DNA from 3 places in the Cupriavidus sp. GW822-FHT02D05 genome. Region 1 is predicted to be linked to each of the others. Evidence: predicted binding sites of a transcription regulator. Region 1 holds the regulator's gene; each other region holds the start of a gene.

Region 1 (6,406 bases):
CTGGCCGTTGGGGCCGACCGCACTGTCGGCATTGGCCAGGTTGGACGCGGTCACGTTCATGCGCTGCGACTGCGCAGCCATGGCCGAGCCGGCGACTTCGAAGATGTTCATTGCGGGCATGGCGTGCTCACTGCTGGATGGCCGACAGCATGGTCTTGATCTTGGCGCTCATCACGGTCAGCCCGGACTCGAAGTGCACCGCGTTGTCGGCAAAGGCGACGCGCTCGGTGTCCATCTCGACGGTATTGCCATCGATGCTCGACTGCATCGGGATGCGGTAGTCGAGTTGCATCTTGTCGGCGAACGCAGACGTCACGCCCGGCAAGTGGCGCACCGAGGTGGTGGACAGCGACACGCCTTCGGCTTGCTTTCCGCGCTCGACGCTTTGCGCCAGCGTGCTGGAGAAATCGAAGTCGCGCGCCTTGTAGCCAGGTGTGTCGGCATGGGCGATATTGGAGGCAATCACCGATTGCCGCTGGGTCCGCAAGCTCAGCGCTTCTTGTTGGAAGCGCAACGCCGCATCGAGTCTGTCAATCATGTCTGTGTCTCGCTGGAGGGGGAGAGCAACGAAGGTCGACCTTCTTCAGGTGTGCCATCTTAGGGGCGGCCCCGTCATGCCAATCGCACGAATAGGGCAAAGAAAACCGCGCATTTCGACTCGAGCAAGAACGCGGGGCTGCCTACAATAGGACCCGTTGACACGCACGCAGCACCCGCTTTCGCGGTGCGGCCCGCGTCGTTTCCTTGCCTGGATGTACACATGACCCCTCGTTTCCGGGCCGCCGCGGCGCGCGCCCTGCTCTGCGTGCTGGCCGCCGGCGGCACGCTGCCCGGCAGCGCCGGCGCGGCGCCGCCCTCGCCGTTTCCCGAAGACCCGGTGCGCGCCGCGGTCGAACAATTCCTTGAGCGCCAGACTGCCGGCCTGCCCGGCAAGGCCACCATCCAGGTGGTGCCGCCCTCGGGCGGGCGCGCGCCGGATTGCCCGCTGCCCGAGCCGTTCCTGCCGCCGGGCGCGTCCCCCTGGGGCCGGGTCTCGGTCGGCGTGCGCTGCGCCGGCGAACGTCCCTGGACCCGCTACGTGCAAGCGCGCGTGTCGGTGGTGGCCGACTACTATGTGGCCGGGCGCAACCTGATGCCCGGCGAGGCCATCGATGCAGCCGACTTGGAAGTCCGCCAAGGCGACCTGGCGTCGCTGCCGCGCGCGGTGGTGACGGATCCCGCACAGGTGACCGGCGCGGTGGCGGCCAACCGCATCGCCGCGGGTTCGCCGATGCGGATGGATCTACTGAAGAAGGCCATTGCCGTACGCCAGGGCCAGAACGTGACGGTGCTGGTGGAAGGCGAGTCGTTCCAGCTCAGCAGCGAGGGCAAGGTCATGGCCGAGGCCGCGGTGGGCAACAACGTCCAGGTGCGGCTCAAGAGCGGTCAGGTGGTCAATGCGCTGGTGCGCAACGGCGACACGGTGGTGCTACAGCAATAGGGAATCGGGACGGCGACACCTGGAGTTGCGCATGCGTCTCATGGGCCGGCTCATGAGACAATAACGCACGCTCCGCGGCCGGAAAAACGGCGCCGCGGCGTCGCAATTCGACCTAAAGTTTCGCCCTAAGCATCCGATAAGCCAAAGGTACCCAGCAAGGAATCATCGTGAAGATCAATCAGACCACCTCGTCGAGGCCGAGCGACGCCATCGACGGCGCCGTGCGCAGCGTGGCCGGCGCCCCCGGATCGACGGCCGCCCCGGAGACGTCCAGCGTGCGCGTCAGCAGCCCCCTGTCGGCCCAGGTGCGCGAGATCGGCGCGCGCATGGTGGAAGACCATGACGACGATATCGACACCGCCAAGGTCGAAGAGATCCGCCAGGCGATCTCCGAAGGCCGCATCAAGATCGACCCAAGCAAGATCGCCGACGGGCTGCTCGCGTCCCTGCGCGAACTCAGCGGCGGCGCCTGACACCGCGGCTTGCTACGGGCCGCATCGCCAACCCCACCCTAAGATAGGCAAGCCATGAGCCAGTCCCTGATCCAGAACCTGCACCGCGAAACCGAGCTCGCGCAGGAGTTCGCCACCGTACTAGGCGAAGAAAGAAGCCTGATCAAGGCCGGCGATTACCAGGCCCTTGCCGGGCTGCTGGAACGCAAGGTCGAACTGGCCGGATTGCTGGGCGCCCTGACGCGCACGCGCGAGGCGCAGATGGGTGCCATGGGAATTCGCACCGGCGCGGGCGGCCAGCTGTTCGGGCGCCAGATCGATTCGTCGGTGGAGGCCGCATGGCGGAGGCTGGTGTTTGCGGCACGCACGGCAAGCCACGCCAATGCGCTGAATGCCGCGGTTGTGGATGCGCATCTCGAGTTCACCGAGGAAGCGATCCTGGCGTTGCGGCAACGGGGTGACAACACGACGCTCTATGGGCGCGACGGGCGCACGCAGAACGGGCCGCAAGGGGTCAGTCTGGCGACTGGTTGAATTGGGTATTGGTTGAGCTGGGTGGTTTGTGGCATCTCGTTCTTGCGAGTGCCCGCCCTCTCCCCCGGCCCCTCTCCCACAAGTGGGAGAGGGGAGCAAACCGGCGGGAACAGAAGACGATTCGATGTAGCCGTGATTGCCGCCCCGCAGCGGTAGTGGGACTGCAGTTGCGGTTAAGCAGTTGCGGTTAGGCTACCCTGCCCCCTCACCGAAACCCAACCGTCACCTCGTTAGCCTGCCCGATCAAAACCGGCGTCAACGCGCCCTTCCCCGGCACCTGAAAGGCAAACACAAAGCCCTTGGCAGCGTCATCCCCGCTAAACGCCTCGGTCAGCCCCTCAGCCCCCGAAAGCAATACACACCGTTGCGCATTGCATAGGTAAGCCTGCAGTGCATTCGGCGGCGTACGCGAGAAGCTATAGCGCCACCGCACCGTCGTGATTGCGCCCTGCGCCTGCGGCAAATAGCCGGTCGGTGAAATCGGGACGGAAACGGTGCGCAAGCCTTTGCTGTACAGCGCAGGCCCGTTCACCGAAGCCGACCAGCTATGCAGCGCCTGCCCGCCAGGCGCGGCCAGTGCCGGGCAGCACGCCACGGCTAGCGCCAACGCAGCGAAGTGCTTGGGCCCGTTGCTCACAGCAGCCCGCGCAACTGCGAACGCAGCCGTGTAATCGCCTGGCTGCGGATCTGGCACACGCGCGACTCGGTGACTTCCAGCACCGCGCCGATTTCCCGCAGGTTCAGCTCCTGGTCATAGCACAGCGACAGCACCAGCTTCTCCCGCTCGGGCAGGCGCTCGATGGCGCGGATCAGCGCTTCGCGCATGCCACTCTCCATCAGCACCGTGAGGGGGTTGCCGTCATCGCTCACGCTCAGGTGCCGGTCCAGGAAGTCCTCTTCGCCGGAGCGCTCGAAGTCTTCATAGTGCAGCAACTGGCAGCCATAGACCTCGTTGAGCAGCGTCTGGTATTCGTCGAGCGGCAGCTCCAGTTCCTGCGCCACTTCGGAGTCGAGCGGCGCACGGCCCAGCGTTTGCTCCAGGCCACGCACGGTGCGCTCGATCCGCCGCGTGAACTGGCGCAGGCTGCGCGACTGCCAGTCGTTGGCGCGCACCTCGTCGAGCATGGCGCCGCGAATGCGCTGGCTGGCGTAGGTCTCGAAACGCGCACCGTGGGTGTCTTCATAGCGCTTGGCGGCGTCGAGCAGGCCGATCATGCCGGCCTGGATCAAGTCATCGAGCTGCACGCTGGCAGGCAGCTTGGCCGCCAGTTGCAAGGCGATGCGACGCACCAGCGACGCATGCGCCGTCACGGTATCAGTCTGTTCGAGCTTTCCCTGAATCGTATACATGGTGGAATTCTCGTGAGTCCTAGCTTGCAGGTCCCGGCCCTTAAGCCAGGGCCGTGGCCGTCGGCGCCATCGGTGCCGACAGGGTTGAACGGGGATCGGTGGACATTGGCCAGCTGGCAATGCCCGTGGCAATTCGGCGTAATGCGGCGGTGGCGGGCGCGGCCGGGAAGGCCTCGACCACGCAACGGCCCAATGCGGTACTGCGCTCAACCAGCGGATCGTGCGGCAGGCTGCCCGCGGGGCTGGCCTCGACGCCAAGGTACTGGCTGGCGGTACGGGCCAGGTTGCCCAGCACCGCACTGGCGGCGGCGTCCCCGGCGGCGGCATTGATCACCAGGTGGAAACGCCGGCAGGCGTACAGGTGATTGAGCTGCTTGATGCAGGCGTATGCGGCTTTGATCGAGGCCGGCTCCGCGCGCAGCACCACGATGAGGTTGTGCGCCGCGCCTGCCATTTGCGACAAGCCGCCATCCGCATCGCTGCGGGCGTCGCTGAGCACGGTGCGAAACGACTTGAGCAGCTGCAGGTCGCCATTGGCCTGGGGGCTGCCCGGCAGCACGGCGATGGTGCCGGCGGGACGCTTGCCGAGCGCAGCGTCGAGCGTCACCGCGCCACCCAGCACCGCGGCCAGGGTGCCTTCCGGCATGGCGCCGGCAAGCCGGGTGGCGCGGGCGCCGAAGCGGTCCTCATCGACGAGCAGTACACGTTCGCCTTGCAGGGCAAGAGCGTTGGCCAACCCCAGTGCCACCGTGGTGGCGCCGGCACCGGCATCGCTTGCGACCACGGCAATGCGGCGCGTGGCGCGTGGCGCCAGCATGCGCCGCAGGCTTTCCGCCTGGTCGGATGCGAGTGAATTCACGGCTTATTCTCCCTGCGCCAGTGTCTCGAACACGCGGCTTCCGCTCATGCGCGCCTCGAGCTGGCCCCCGGCGCCGCCCAGTTGGAACGTCTCCGGCGGCGCTTCCTGAACGGCGGACTGCGTGGCGCGGCCGCTGCGGGCGGGATAGTTTTCCAGCACGTCGAGCAAGGCCAGCAAACGGCCGATGCCTTCGACCAGTACCGCTGCGCCGCAAGCCTGGCGAGCCGGCGCGCGGCCGGTCAGCCGCGCCAGGAATGCAGTGACCGAATCATCGCAGGCCTGCTCGAGGCGCAGCGCGGCCACGCCCATCTGCAGCGCGAGCAAGCGGGCGCAGGCCTGCGCTTCGGCCTGTGCGGGTTCATTGCCGCCGTCGCCTTGGCCCAGGTGGTCCAGCGCATGGCGCAGCGTGCGCAGTTGCGCTTCGCCGGCTTCGGCCCAGCGGGCCCAGCGGGCCAGTTGTGCGCCCTCGGCCGACAGCGCCGGGTCGCACAGCAGGTAATGCACGGCGAGCGTCTGGCCGTTCTCGCGGTCGACCACGCGCGACACCAGCAAGCCTGCCTCGGTACCGCCTTCGGCGGCAGAGCGGGCGCCGCGTGCCTGGCCTTCGAGCACGCGCACCGGGCTTTGCGCGATCCACTGCACAGCATCGCGGCCGCGATAATCCATGTCTTGCACGGCGTGGAAAGTCAGCGTCTCGGCCAACGCATCGAGCTTGACGGCACCGCCGCCGCTGGCCACGCGAGTGGTCTTGCGTGCGGTGGCCAGCCAGCGCTCGCCAGCTTGCTGCCAGCGTGCCAGCACGGGGGCGGCAGGCATGGCGTCGAGTACGTTGACCACGGTACGGGCGGCGGCGATGGCGGCGCACAGCGTGGCGGCATCGGCTTCCCATCCGCCCTGGCCGCCTTGCAGCGCCGGGCCGGTGCGGCCGGCGGGCGCGGCGGCGGCCGCCAGCGGCAGGCCGTCGCGGTCCGCCAGGAACAGCGTGTGTTGCCATGGGCGCGGCGCGCGCCGTCCCGCCACCGGCGCGGCCACCGTGGCACTCAGCGACAGCACGAAGCGGTCGCAATGGCGGGCGAGGTCGCGGCAGGCGGCCTCACGCACTTGCTGCGCCATCAGGCGCGGCGAGGGTGCGCTCTCATTGCGTTGCTGCCACAGCGAGCGGACCAGCTCAAAGCTATAGCTGCCAGCGTTCAGTTGCTCCACGCAATCGCCCACCGCGTTGGCGCTGTCGGTCAGCGAGCGCAGCATGCCGTCGGCGCCGCCGGGGCTGGCTGCGCGCGCGGCTTCGCTGTCGTCCTGCGCGGGCATGGCGCGGCGCGCGGCTTCCGCGTCGGCAAACACCGAGCCGCGGCGCGGCGTCTGGAAGGCACGCTCGACAAGGGCCGCGCCGTTGGCGAGTTCAAGGTGCTCGGGCACGCGCTGGCCGGTGGAGGCGTAGTACACCGGCAAGCGGTGGCGGATCACCACGTCGAGCACGGAGCCCAGGTGCGTGGCCTCATCCAGCTTGCTGACGATGCAGCCGTCGATGCCGCCGTCGGGCGTGGCATCGTGACGGTAAGCGTGGACGACTTCGTTGAGCGTGTCGCCGTGGCTGGCGCCGTTGAGCAGCAGGATGCGCTGCACCGGCGCCTGCACGCCGGCCAGCATGGCGATCTGCTCGGACAGGTTGCGGTCTCGCTGGCTCATGCCCACGGTGTCGATGATCACCAGGTGCTTCTCGGTCAGTGCCGC
Region 2 (6,406 bases), on a different contig from region 1:
ACCTGCTGCTGGGCAATGTGCCCAGCCCCAACGGCCTGGCGCTGTCCTGCGACGAGAAGGTGCTGTTCGTTGCGGCCACGCGCGGCAATTGCGTGTGGCGCGTGCCGTTGCAGGCCGACGGCAGCGTGTCGAAGGTAGGGCAGTTCTTTAGCTTCTACGGCACCAGCGGCCCCGACGGCATGGCCATCGACAGCCGTGACCGGCTGTTTGTGGCGCATGCCAGCCTGGGCTGCGTGTGGGTGCTGAGCAAGCGCGGCGAGCCCGAGGCGATCCTCGCCAGCCCGGCGGGCGCAACCACCACCAACCTGGCGTTTCAGCCCGCCGTTGAGCCGGGGCAGCCGCGCAAGGTGTTTGTGACCGAATCGGAAACGGGGACGATCCTGTTCGCGGATCTGGACGAGGCCGGGCTGGGCGCTTGATCCCGTTGCGGCCCGCGCTTGTCACTTCGGTGGCAGCAGGTCTTGCAGGTCCCGCAGGGTTGCCGCGGTAGCGGGGGCCGCAGGTGCGGAGACAGGAGGCGCGGAGACGGGTGGCGCCGGGCGGGCCTGGCTGATCGTATTCGTGCTGCCACCGGCGGCATGCGGCACGGCAGCCGGGTCGAGCCGGCCATTCTGGCCCAGCGCGATCTGCGCGCAGCCGGTGAGGAAGCCATCTTTCTTCAGGCTGTTGGTGATGTCGATCGCCAGGACTGCAGCGCGCTCCTCGATCGGGATGAGGGTGCCGCCGCGGCTGAACGTGTATTTGCCTTTCCACACCGCGCGGTTCTGCCTGACATCCGTCAGCGTCGTGCCATAGTTGATTGACAGGCGGCCGCCGGACGCGTTGACCACGCCCCCGCCGTTGGCGATGGTCAGCACCGTATCGGCGGCGAACGTACGCATCCTGCCGGTCAGCGCGGTCGAGTCCAGCTCCAGCCCCGAGATCTCGTCGTACGCCGATTCCACGCCGCACTGCCGGGTGACCTCGCGGAACTTGGCCGCGAACGCCGCGGAGAAGTCGCTGTTCCAACCCATGCCGGTAGTGCCCAGCACATACATGCGGGTGGGCTTGCCGGTGTAGTCGCTGGCGCGGCTGGTCACGCCGACGGTGGTCGGCGCGCAGCCGCCCAGCAGCATAGACGCCACGGCCAGCGCGGCGGGGGCGCTATTTCGATATCGGTTTCCCATGTCTTGTGCCCTGAGAGAAATGGCGAGGCGAGCGGCTGCGGCCGGCGCCCGCTTGCTACTTCGTGTATGAAAAGTAATAGGGACTGGTGGCGGATCGCATGACATAGCGTCCGTCGGCCTCGGTCAGCCGATAGCACGTTTGCATCGCGCTGAAACTCGGGTTGGCCATCTCCAGGCAGACTTGGTTGGCTTCCGGCTCGATGCGGTAGCGCCCGGACGAATAGCCGCGGCTGACGGAATTGGTCACATCCAGGCTGCCGCTTTCCCTGACCTGCATCCAGAGCGTAATGCCGGAAGGCGCGATGGCATTGATCCTGCCAAGATGCGTGAAATGGCTGGCCAGCTCGACCCCGGTCAGTTGCCTGCCCTGCGGGCCGGCCGCAGGCCGGGCCGGGGCGTAGGCCGTGGCGCCCTGGCCAGGCTGCCCAGGCTGGCCAGGCGGGAGCGCCATGGCAGGCGGGGCGGTGGATGCCGTCTCGCTACGGAATTTCTGCAGCGCCAGCGCGGACCGTGCCGGCACCTCGCTGATCCATTGCGCGGGAATGGCAAAATTGATGTTCTGCGCGTCGGTCCGCATCAGGTAGGTAATGCCGACGAGTTGCCCGTCCGTGTTGAACAGGCCGCCACCGCTGGAGCCTGGGGAGATCGGGGCGGTGGTCTGCAGGCGGACGATGCGGTCGCGCTCGTCCTTGTTCAGCGAGGAGAGCAGGCCATCGCTCAGCGTCAGCTCGTAGCCGCGCGGCGCGCCGATGGCGTAGACCTTCTGCCCCACCTTGAGCGCGGCCAGCGGCGCGATCTTTACCGCCGGGGCGGTGAGGCCCTTGGCGCGCAGGATGCAGAGGTCGCGCTCGACATCGGCGTGCACCAGGTTGGCGCCATACGTGACCTTCTCGCGCCGGATGCTGATGGACTTGCCGCTCTTGAGCACGTGGCAGTTGGTGACCAGCTCCTCCGGCCCGATCACCACCGAGCTGCCCAGGCCGAACCGCGTGCCTTGCGCGTCAAAGACGGATACCACCCAGATGCTGGGCGATTCCCGCTCATAGAGTTCGGCCGAATCCAGCGCCAGGCAATCCGTCGAGATGCCAAAAGCCAAACACGAAATAGCGAAGCTTCCCGCAATGTTCTGCGCCCGACCCATGATGTTCATTCTGGTGACTGGTTTCGCCGGATTCAGCCGCCATCCTGACGGTGCTGGCTGTCTGGTCTTTCCCGGCCAAAGCGGCCGGGCTGCTTATGATAAACGTTCCGGATGCCAAGCGGGCGGCCCGCTATTGCGGCCGCCGCGCTAAAGATTCCCGGTTGATGGCCGACAACATGGATGCTGGGAGGTGCGCCTTCCCGCTGGCTTCAATGCCAATCGTAGCTTCAACCGTAGCTTCGAACGTAGCTTCAATCTCAACCTCAACCTCAACCTGGAAAACCGTTCAATGGATATTTCCCTCGTCAGTGCGGCTAGCAACTCGGGCGGCGATCCCGTGCCCACCATGATGCTGCGCAAGTCGCTGGACCTGCAGGCGCAGAGCGTGGCAACCCTGCTGGGCTCGATGCCGCAAGTCAGCGTCCCGGCCAGCAATCCCCCTCACCTTGGCCAGAGCATCGACATCAAGGTCTGATTCCGGCAATCCGATAACGGAGCTACCCGCGCCCGGGTTGACATCAAACGGGTGCGGGGGGCTAAACGGCGGAGCCGGGTGGCTGCGGCGCCAGTGCGAACGTCAGCCGCACGGTCGTCCCTTGCGCCGAAGAGCGCAGGTCCAGCGCCGCCCCGATGGCCTCGGCACGCCGGCGCATATTGCCCAATCCCCGTCCGTGCGCGGCAGCCTCGGGCGTAAAGCCGCGGCCGTTGTCGTGGATCTCGATGACCAGGGCTTGCTGGGCGGCATCATGGTGCGCCGAGACCCGGATAGCGCTGCCGCCGGCATGCTGCATGGCATTGGAAAACACCTCCAGCAACAGGTAGTGCAGCTCACGCACCCGCTGCGGCGTCAGGTCGTGCAGCGCCGGCAGGCGCGCCACCTGCCAGTCCACCCGCAATCCCGCCGCCTCCAGCCGCGGGCCAAGCCGGTAGCGCAGGTTGCCGAGTACGGTGGCCAGGTCGCCGCCGGTGTCCTGCAACGCATCGACGGATAGTTTCAGGGCATCCAGCGCATGCTGCAGCTGTTGCTGCAACGTGTGCGTGGAAGGGCTGCCGGAGCGCAGCATGGAGAGCATGCCCACCAGCTGGCTGCCGAGCCCGTCATGGATATCGCGCATGATCCTGCCGCGCTCCTGCAGGGTGGCCTGCTCGCGCTCCATCTCGCGGGAGTGGCGGTACATCGCATGCAGTTCCTGCTCCTTGCGGGAGATCGCGCTGTCCAGCTTCTGGTTCAGGGCAGCCAGCATGCGTGTGGCGCGCGTGTAGCGGTCGACCAGCAGCCATCCCATGGTCAGGCTGAAAATCAGCGACACGTAGCGGGTGACGGAGGAGTCCCAGTAGGCATCCCCGATCCACCAGACATGGATCAAATCCAGCACCGAGATGAGCAGGGTGAGGCCAAGGGCGGCGGCAATCGCCGTGCGCTCACGCTCCGGACGCGTCACGGCGGCGCGGACCAGCACGGCCACGATCGACAGCGCCATCGCAACATTGACGACCACATTGGCCAGCACCATGGCGCGGGTGCTGTGTGCCGTCACCATCAGCGCGATCAGCGGAAGCTTGATGCTCAGGTAGAGCAGCAGCCCGCGGCGCAGCCAGCGCGCCTCCAGGCCGGTCACAACGATGGCGAACCTGGCGGTCGCGTACATGAAGACCGCCCGCCCGGCCAGCACCAGCGCGAGCCATGCATCGGGCGCGCCGGCGTCGTCGGAAACGAAGTACTCGGCCAGTCCGAAAGACCAGCCAAGCTCCGCGATGGCATATAACCCGAACAGGGGGTCCCGCTGCCGCCACCACACCAGCGCCGCCAGGCACGCCAGCAGCACGCTGGCCGCTGCGATGACTATCGGGCCGATGACCTTGAACCAGAGCGCCCGCTGGTAGTGCGCCTCCACCAGTGCCGGCGCACCAAACTCCACGCGTGACAGGCCGCCGCGCGAGCTGGCGCTGGCAGCGATCGTGACAAGCAGCTCGTTCTCCGGGCGCAGCAGGTCAGCCGGCACCGGGATCAGCAATGGCTGCTGGCCGGCATAGGACGCCGGGGCCGACAGGCTGCCAGCGTGGGCAAGGCGGCTGCCGTTGAGCCGCACCTCATAGCTATTGGCGGCCCGCTCGATGTACAGCGCGGCCATGCCCTGGCGGCCTGGCAAATCCGGGAAGCGCAGGAGAAATCGCGCGCCGCCCGTCTGGCCGGGACGGGACCGGTCCCAGTAGTAAGGCAGGCTGACGGTGGCCGGCGTGCCGTCGCCGGTGATCATGGCGGCCTCGCCAAGGATTTGCAGCTGCCCGGCGGCAAGCGGTGATGAACCGGGCAAGGTGAGCAGCAGCCAGAGCACAAGCGCTAGCAGTGGCTTTGCGGTGAGCAGGGATTGGGGCAACAGGATGCGCGCCATCCGCAAGGGGGCGGTAGGCGGCGTGGCGGTGGCGCTGGCCGCCGCGTGAGGTATCACCATGAGCTGGTCTGGGGCTTGGCGCAAGGGTGCGGGATGATGGTTCCGCCGCGCCCATCGTAGCTTTGCGCCGGAGTTCGGTCAATCGCGCCGGCTGAGCGGCCCATCGCCGCGCCTTCAGGCGGGATGGGCCGGGCCTCACCCCACCTCGGCCGGCGCGGTCGCGGCGGCCCGGGACCTGGTGCCGCCCGCGGGCGAAGACACCCGTTTCAGGCGTGGGGCGTGTGCCGCCTCGGCATGGTTGCCCATAACCTCCAGGCGCAGCAGGATGATGGGCACGGACACCAGGGCGCGTTCCAGCGTGACCAGCAACTGCCCGGCCCGCATTTGCGGCATCCGGATCTCGAAGCTCAGCATGCACTTGATTGGCGGCAGGCCGAGCGGCATCTGCCGCTCGTTGGACGGGTACTGGCCGCAGTCGCTGGCGGCGCAGCGCATGGCCACGCGTACGGCGGGCGCATCGTCAAGCCGCGCGATCACGCTCAGGCGATACAGGCGCCACCGCTGGACGGGCGGCGCAAGGTTGACGGCTTTCATGGCAGGTCTCCTTTGTCTTTCGACACGAGGCAATCGAAGCTGGTGCGCCCGGCCGTGGCCGGGGCGCGCCGGGCCGTTAAAGCGCGGGCCGCAAGCCGGTGGAAAGTTGCAGCTCCACCGTGGCGCCCGCCAGGTCCGCCTGGGCCTGGAGGTAGTCGAGGTAGGTCTCGTCCGCGGTGCGTTGCGCATCGAGCAGTTCCAGCAGGGAGGCAGAGCCCTGGCGGTACGACTGGCGCATGCCGTCCAGCACCCGGTCGGCGTCGGCGATCACCGAGTCGCGGTAACGTTGCAGGTTGTCCTGCGCAGCCTGGAACGCGATGAGCGCGTTGCGCACGTCGACCTCGGTTTTCAGCTCGGCCTCGCGCAGGGCCAGCATGGCCTGCGTGACCTCCGACTCCGCCTGGATCAGCTCGCCGCGCTGCAGCCGCGACAAGGGCAGGGGAATCGATACCGACACGCCCAGCATGCGCGAGCGCGCCGTGGCGTCGCCGTTGGGCTGGCCCTCATCGTCCGTGGTGCCGCGCACGCCGGGGGTCATGGTCATCGCGAAGCTCACGCTGGGATCCACCCAGCGGTTGGCGCGCGCCAGTCCCGACTTGTCGCGGGCATTCTCCAGCGTGGCGCGGGCGATCCGGACCTCGTCGCGCGCTTCCATCGCCTGGGCGATCAGCGCGCCGCTGTCGGTGCCAGGATCATAGGGCTGGAACTCGCAAGCCAGCGGCGCGTTGCCGAAGGCCTCGGCCACGCGCACGCCAAGCTGGATGGACAGCTTTTGCATGGCGGCCTGCGCGGCGGCGCGCGCCGATTTCACCTCGGCGGTGAAGCGGTCACGCTCGACCCGCGACTGCGACAGCTCCAGGCCACCGATGTCGCCCGCCTTGCGGCGGATCTCGTTGGCGCGTACCACATTGGACAGAGCGGACAGCGTTGATTCCTGCCGGACCAGGGCCTCGCGGCTGCGGCAGGCTTCGACAAAGGCTGTGGCGGATTCCTGGTACAGCGTGTGCTTGAAGCCCTGCAGGTTCGCCTCGGTCAGGCGCAGGTTGCTCTCGGCGGCGCGGATGCGCGCGCTGCGCTTGCCGCCCAGCTCGATGGGGATCTCGATTTCGAAC
Region 3 (6,406 bases), on a different contig from region 1:
TGTACGTCAGCAGGTTGCTGATGGTGGTGGGGTCGCCGCTGCCGTTGCTGCTGACCGAAACACTCATGCTCGAAGCAGCGCCGGTGGTGTTCGAGGTCAGCACCAGGTGATAGGGCGTGCTGCTGCCGTCGTTGACGATGCTGGCGGTAACGCCGGCATTGGCGGCATTGATGGCATCGCGGATGCCGCTCAGCGTATTGTTGGTGCCGTTGATGTTGATCGACGCTGCCGCGGCGCTGCCGGGTGTGAAGGTGGTCGTGCCGCCGCTGGTGGTGGTGGTGCCGAACTGGATCTGGATGGTGGCGCTGCCAAGCAGCATGCCGGTGCTGTCGGTGATGCCGTTCGCTACCAGCGTCTGCGACTGGGCCAGCTGCGAGACGTTGACGGCATAGCTGCCCGCCACCGCAGTATTATCGGCCGAGGTGCTCAACACGCTGGTGTTGCTCGACGAGGTGGTGGTGCTGTTGTAGAGGCTGGCCGTGCCCAGGGCGGTGGCGGCCGACTGGAACGAGGCCAGTGCTCCCTGCAGCACGCCATAAGCTGAAAGCTGGGTGTTGACCGCGCTTTGCTGATCGGTGATCGGGGTGAGCTTGAGTTGTTCCGCCGATTTCAGATTGGTCAGCAATGTGCTCAGATCCAGCCCGGAACCGACACCAAGCGACGAAATCGCTGAACCGCTTGTCGAACTCGTTGCACTCGTTGAACTCATGATGCGTACCTGTGGTTTATGTGTACGGGGAGAGGCGCCCGATCAGGCGGTTTGGTGAATCAGCAGGCCCTGCAACTTATCAATGGCGCGGACAATGCGCAGGACTTCTTTTGTGGGGAACTGGCGAATCGTCTCGCCGGAGGCCTTGTCCACGACACTCGTGACCATTCTGTGCGTGGCTTTGTCGATGCTGACGCGGACCTCGAGCGGGGTGGCCTCCAGGGCCTCGTTGAGGCTCTTCAGCGCACTGTTCAGCCCGGCGCTGCCGGCCGCATGGGCGCCGTCGGCCGGCTTCGATTCCGCTGCCCCCGAACCCGGATCCGCAGGGCTTCTCGTCGCTCCGGTAGTACCAACGGACGATGCCGGCCCGACGGTGAGTGCGGCCGGCATTGGCAGTAGCGGTTCGGTCGAACTGATCATGATCTGTTCTCGCAGCGTTGGGTCTGTGCACAAAAGGCTTCGGTGGAAACGCTTTCAGAGCGGAGACCGCTCTGAAAACATTCCCGGCAGGACGGGCCCGGGTAGAACCCGTCCTGCTAGGAGGCAGCCGTCTGTTGCGAGAATTAACGCAGCAGCGACAGCACGCCTTGGTTCGACTGGTTGGCCTGGGCCAGCACAGACGTACCTGCTTGTTGCAGGATCTGGGCGCGCGACATGTTCGACACTTCGGTCGCGTAGTCAGCGTCCTGAATGCGCGAGCGCGAAGCCGACAGGTTCGTCACCGCCGAGCCCAGGTTGGTGATGGCCGAGTTGAAGCGGTTCTGAACGGCACCCAGGGAGCTGCGCAGCTTGTCGACCGTGGCCAGCGCCTTGTCGATCAGGGCCAGCGGGTTGGTGCTGCCCGAGCCGGTGAACTGGGCCGTTGCGGTGGTGGTGCCGGCGGTGCTCAGCTCGATTTGGGTGGCGTCCGTGACCGACGTGGTGGTCGAGCCGCCGTTGGCCTCTGCACCAGCCTGCGTACCAGCGGACAGCGCGTAGTTGTTGCCGCCTTGGGTGATGAAAGCGACTGCAGCGCCGCTGGTGTCGGCACCGACCTTGACCAGCTGGCCAGCCACGGTGTTGCCGGTGTTGCCGTTGGCGGCATCGCCGATCTTCACTTGCACCTTGTTCAGGGTGACGTTGCCGGTGGCGGCGTCGACCGAGGCAGCGTAGTTGTCGTTGCCGTACTTGACCACGTAGTTGCTGGTGGCGTTGCCGGCGGAGTTCAGCACGTTGTTCAGGGTCAGGGAGCTGGTGCTGACGGTCGAGCCGACGACGGCGGACAGGGCGTTGGCAGCCGAGGTCAGGTTGACCGAAACCGGTGCGGAGCCGGTGGCGGCTGCAACCGTGGTGACGGCGGCGCTGGTGCTCAGTGCGTTCTTGGCCACCGTGAAGCCGGTCATGCCCAGGGTCTTCGAGCTGATTTCTTGCAGGCCGATCGAGATGGTCTGGCCGTCTTGGGCGCCGACTTGCACGCTCAGCGGGGTGGCGGTGGACGACAGGACCTTGACGCCGTTGAAATCGGTTTGTTGCGAAGTGCGGTCGATTTCAGCCAGACGTTGCGTGATTTCGTCCTGGATCGATTGCAGGTCGCTTGCCGAGTTGCTGCCCGTTGCGGCTTGGACGGACAGGGTACGGATAGCTTGCAGGTTGTTGTTGACTTCGTTCAGCGCGCCTTCAGTGGTTTGCGCCAGCGAGATGCCGTCGTTGGAGTTGCGCTGTGCTTGCGTCAGGCCGTTGATGTTGGCGGTGAAGCGGTTGGCGATCGCCTGGCCGGCGGCGTCGTCCTTGGCGCTGTTGATACGCAGGCCCGACGACAGACGCTGGATCGCGCTGTTCAGCGACGATTGCGATGCGTTCAGGTTGTTCTGCGTCATCAGGGACAACGTGTTGGTATTGATGGTCATCGACATGGTACGACTCCTATTCTTTACAGTAGATTGTGCAATCCGGCTGCTGCCGCAACGTTGGCTGCCAGGCAATGCTGGGCGAGAAGTGCCACCGTTGTTTGGGTTATCGGTTGGTGCCGGAAAAGATTTAGAGTGATCTTTGCGATGGTTTGAAACTGAGTGACGGATTTGGCGCGAAACAAGCCCGGCCGGGCTAGCTGCGTGACCCCGGCAACGCCTAGCGGCGCTTGCGGGTACGCGGTGTATATAAGCTGACAAATTCCGGCGAGGTCTCCGCCCCGGGCACGCAGGCCGTGGCCTCGGGGGCGTGAGCCGGCGTGATCACGGCGATGGAATGCTTGTAGACGATCTGCGGAAGCGGGTCCTGCGCAGACTCGGCCAGCAACACCATATAGTTGTCTGTCGCCATGATCACGCCGTGCAGCCGAATGCCGTTCGATAAATGCACGACGACAGGATTGCGACTTGCGCTGTGGGTGGAGAGCTGCTGGTGCTGCAGTTTCCGGCTCGGGCGATCGATCCTGGTTACCTTCTTGTTCACAACTTCTCCGGAAGAGCCCGCTCGGGTTCTGGCGGCTGGCAACGGTCCAATAACTGGGCCTGGGCAAATGGGGTGTGGCAGCACGGCTGGGCGCCGGCTGTGGCGCGGCCTGGGCTGGGCGGGGGATGAAACATCCGCTCTCGGTGCTGGCGCGGGACGGCGAGGCGGCATGGGCCGGAACCGGCCCTGGTTTGTGTCCAGGCGGTGGGTCCGATGCTGCCCCACAAGCTGTGGCGGGCGACGCCGCCAGAAGAGAAGGGGAATACTTCAGGGGCGAGAGTAACAAAATTTCTTACAAATCTTGACGGTTGGGGGGCGCGTCTCGTGTAGAGGTTTTCCTCTAATAAAACTATTGCATCACGCTGCAAATCTATGCATTGATAGGCGCTTGCGTGGCAAGTCCCAACGCCACCTGCGCCCGCATTCCCTATCTGGCACGGGTTTGCGGGCAACAAGGTGGCCCTGGCCTGCTGCTGCGATGTATCCCATGCCGCGTATTCGCCACTTGAGTGACATTTTCGACACTTTTGCTATCAGAGTTATCCCTGATAGAAATTGGATTTACACCTCATGTAAGCAGGTTTATATTCGCTTCAGGGCCTTTCGGCTCTAAAGCAGTCCTGGAAAGCCTACGAGCACCCCGCGCGTGGGCTTCTTTTTTTGTGCGCCCACTTTGCTTGTTGTGCGCCCTCGGCGACAAGCGCCGGTGGCGGCACTTCGAAGTGCATGGGTGACATTAGACGACAGGTTGCAGCCGGCCAATCGTTCGAATTGCCGGGCTTTTCCCCCTTATATTCCCTTTCAATTCCGCATTTTTCCGCTTCTTTGTGGAAGTCGCTGTTTAGCCCTCAAGCTTGCTCCCGTCCCTGCCGTTAAGCCCGCGATGCGGCGTCGCTCCGGAAATCTGTCCGGGGCGAGGATGAAGCGCGCGCGATAAGAGTTAAAGGAGCCGGGAAGATGCGTTGGTTGCGAAACTTTGGCATTGGGGTGCGCCTGACGGTAGCGTTTTCGCTCGTGGCGCTGCTGCTGGTTGCCGTGGCCGTGCTGGGCATGATGTCCCTGCGCACCATGAACGAATCGATGCGCCTGACAGTGGAAGGGCGCCTGTTCAAGGTGCTGGAGATCGAGCGTGTCAAGCAAGATGCGCTGCGCACCGGCATCCTGGTGCGCGATGCCACCCTGAATGAGGATCCGGTTGCCGTGCGGCGCAACGCCGAGCGCATCGGCGCGCTGCGCCAGGACATGCGTGGCACGCTGGATGAACTTGGGAAGTGGCTTTCCAGGTCCGCCAGGCCTGAGATCCAGGAAACCTATCGTGCCCTGATCGAGGCACGCAATGCTTACGACACCCAGCTCGACACGGTGTTGCGCCAGTTGCAGGGCGGCGAGTTCGACAGCGCTCGCAGCGCGCTGGTCGCGACCCTGCCGGCGGCGCAGGCACCTTACTTCGACAAGCTGAGCGAATTGTCCGACGGGGGGCGCAAGGTGGCCGCCGCTGCCGTGCAGGAGGCCAATGCCCGCTATGAGATGGCGCGCAACCTGCTGCTGGGCCTGGCTGCCGCCGCGGTCGCGCTGGCCGCCGTCCTCGGCATCGGCATCACGCGCTCGATCACGCGCCCGGCGCGGCAAGCGCTGGATGCGGCACAAGCGCTCGCACATGGCAACCTGACTTATGTCATCCAAGCCAGCAGCGATGACGAGATGGGCCGCATGCTGGGGGCGCTGGAGCGCGCTTTCGGGCAGTTGGCGACACTGGTGCACGGCATCCAGGGCGCGACGCGGTCGATCGATGGCGCGACCCGGGAAATCGCCAGGGGCAATACCGACCTGTCCCAGCGCACGGAAGAGCAGGCGGCATCCCTGGAGCAGACCGCGGCATCCATGGAGCAGCTCACCTCGACGGTCAAGCAGAACGCGGCCAATGCACGCCATGCCAACGAACTGGCGGTCAGCGCTTCCGGCGTGGCGACGGCGGGCGGGCACGCAGTGCGCGGCGTGGTCGAGACCATGCAGCATATTTCGCAATCGTCGGCCAAGGTCGCCGAAATCGTCGGCGTGATCGAAGGGATTGCCTTCCAGACCAATATCCTGGCGCTCAACGCGGCGGTGGAAGCCGCCCGCGCCGGTGAGCAAGGACGTGGCTTTGGCGTGGTGGCCGCAGAGGTGCGCAGCCTGGCCCAGCGGTCGTCGTCGGCGGCCAAGGAGATCGGCCAGCTGATCAATGGCTCGGTGGGGCAGGTGGCCCATGGCGCCAAGCAGGTCGAGGACGCCGGCCGCACCATGGACGATATCGTCGGGGCGGTGAAGCGCGTGACCGACATCATGGGCGAGATCGCCGCGGCCAGCGAGGAGCAGTCCTCCGGCATCGAGCAGGTCAACCGTGCCATCAATCAGATGGAAAGCGTGACGCAGCAGAACGCCGCGCTGGTGGAGCAAGCCGCCGCCGCCGCCGAGAGCCTGCAGCAGCAGGCAGCCGGGCTGGTCGATGATGTATCCAGGTTCCAGGTGACACCGGCGCAAACGCATGTTGCACGGGCGCCGGCACCGGCTGCGCCTGCGCGGACGGTAGCCGCAGCGCGCGTGGCGCCGGCAGCCGCGGGGCGGCGCCCTGCGGCGCACACGGCCGCAGGTGGCAAGAGCCACCCGCCGGCCCGCCCGGGGGCGGCTCGCCCGACCCCGGCCAAGCCCGTGGCTCCGGCCGCTCGTGCTGCCCAGGCAGTGCAGGTGGTTCAAGCAGCGCCGGCAGCACCGGCAGCACGAGTAGCACCAGCAACCGCCGCCAAGCCGGCGGCCCGGCCAGCCGCCGTAGCGCCACGTGCCGGCGCGGTCCGCACCCCCCGCGAGCCCGTGTTGCCTAGCAAGGCCCGCGCGCCGGTGGTGCGCCAGGGCCGCGAACCAGTGCTGTCTTCCAAGGCGCTGCCCGCCGCCCGTCAGGCCAAGGCTGCTGCCGTGGCCACACCGGCGCCGCGCCGCGCCGCGCACCCCCCGGCTGCCGGCAGCCCGGCTGTGGCTGCAGGGGACTGGGAATCGTTCTGAGACAGGCAACGTCGCCTTGAATGTCGCCTTGGCGGCGTTCAGGTCAGGAGCCCGGCAAGGCGGCGGGGCGGCTGCAAGGCGCAAGGCTTAGGCCTACAATAGCGCCCTTGTATACAAAAACAGACAGGAGCGATGCCGCCCGTTCGCGGTGGCGCCGCACTCAATGTCCCTCGCCGCAAGCGTTCTCTCCCCTGCGCCCATGACCGCCGTCTCCATGCCGTCCTTCCTGGC

Evidence for each region. The regulator FliA, encoded in region 1, starts transcription of late flagellar genes. The targets are predictions, from matches to a motif close to CTAAAGTTTNNNNNNNNNNNGCCGNTA.
Region 2: a site for FliA is predicted at 2,455-2,481, ahead of AC1RQK_RS35435 (YjfB family protein). Genes of this name have one in related genera too.
Region 3: a site for FliA is predicted at 2,703-2,729, ahead of AC1RQK_RS38435 (FliC/FljB family flagellin). Genes of this name have one in related genera too.

Annotation. Positions count from the first base shown of each region.
Region 1 covers NZ_JBXAOE010000010.1:94,824-101,229, reverse strand. Annotated here, with positions in the region: gene flgC (flagellar basal body rod protein FlgC) at 1-120, opposite strand, end outside; gene flgB (flagellar basal body rod protein FlgB) at 128-538, opposite strand; gene flgA (flagellar basal body P-ring formation chaperone FlgA) at 761-1,480, shown strand; gene flgM (flagellar biosynthesis anti-sigma factor FlgM) at 1,648-1,953, shown strand; gene AC1RQK_RS15170 (flagella synthesis protein FlgN) at 2,008-2,466, shown strand; gene AC1RQK_RS15165 (flagellar protein FlhE) at 2,672-3,103, opposite strand; gene AC1RQK_RS15160 (RNA polymerase sigma factor FliA) at 3,100-3,816, opposite strand; gene AC1RQK_RS15155 (MinD/ParA family ATP-binding protein) at 3,857-4,675, opposite strand; gene flhF (flagellar biosynthesis GTPase FlhF) at 4,679-6,406, opposite strand, start outside.
Region 2 covers NZ_JBXAOE010000039.1:29,720-36,125, forward strand. Annotated here, with positions in the region: gene AC1RQK_RS35420 (SMP-30/gluconolactonase/LRE family protein) at 1-419, shown strand, start outside; gene AC1RQK_RS35425 (hypothetical protein) at 441-1,166, opposite strand; gene AC1RQK_RS35430 (S1C family serine protease) at 1,222-2,262, opposite strand; gene AC1RQK_RS35435 (YjfB family protein) at 2,597-2,782, shown strand; gene AC1RQK_RS35440 (sensor histidine kinase) at 2,844-4,760, opposite strand; gene AC1RQK_RS35445 (hypothetical protein) at 4,896-5,294, opposite strand; gene AC1RQK_RS35450 (TolC family protein) at 5,371-6,406, opposite strand, start outside.
Region 3 covers NZ_JBXAOE010000051.1:14,202-20,607, forward strand. Annotated here, with positions in the region: gene fliD (flagellar filament capping protein FliD) at 1-709, opposite strand, end outside; gene AC1RQK_RS38430 (flagellar protein FlaG) at 752-1,129, opposite strand; gene AC1RQK_RS38435 (FliC/FljB family flagellin) at 1,273-2,601, opposite strand; gene AC1RQK_RS38440 (RNA chaperone Hfq) at 2,816-3,139, opposite strand; gene AC1RQK_RS38445 (methyl-accepting chemotaxis protein) at 4,097-6,175, shown strand.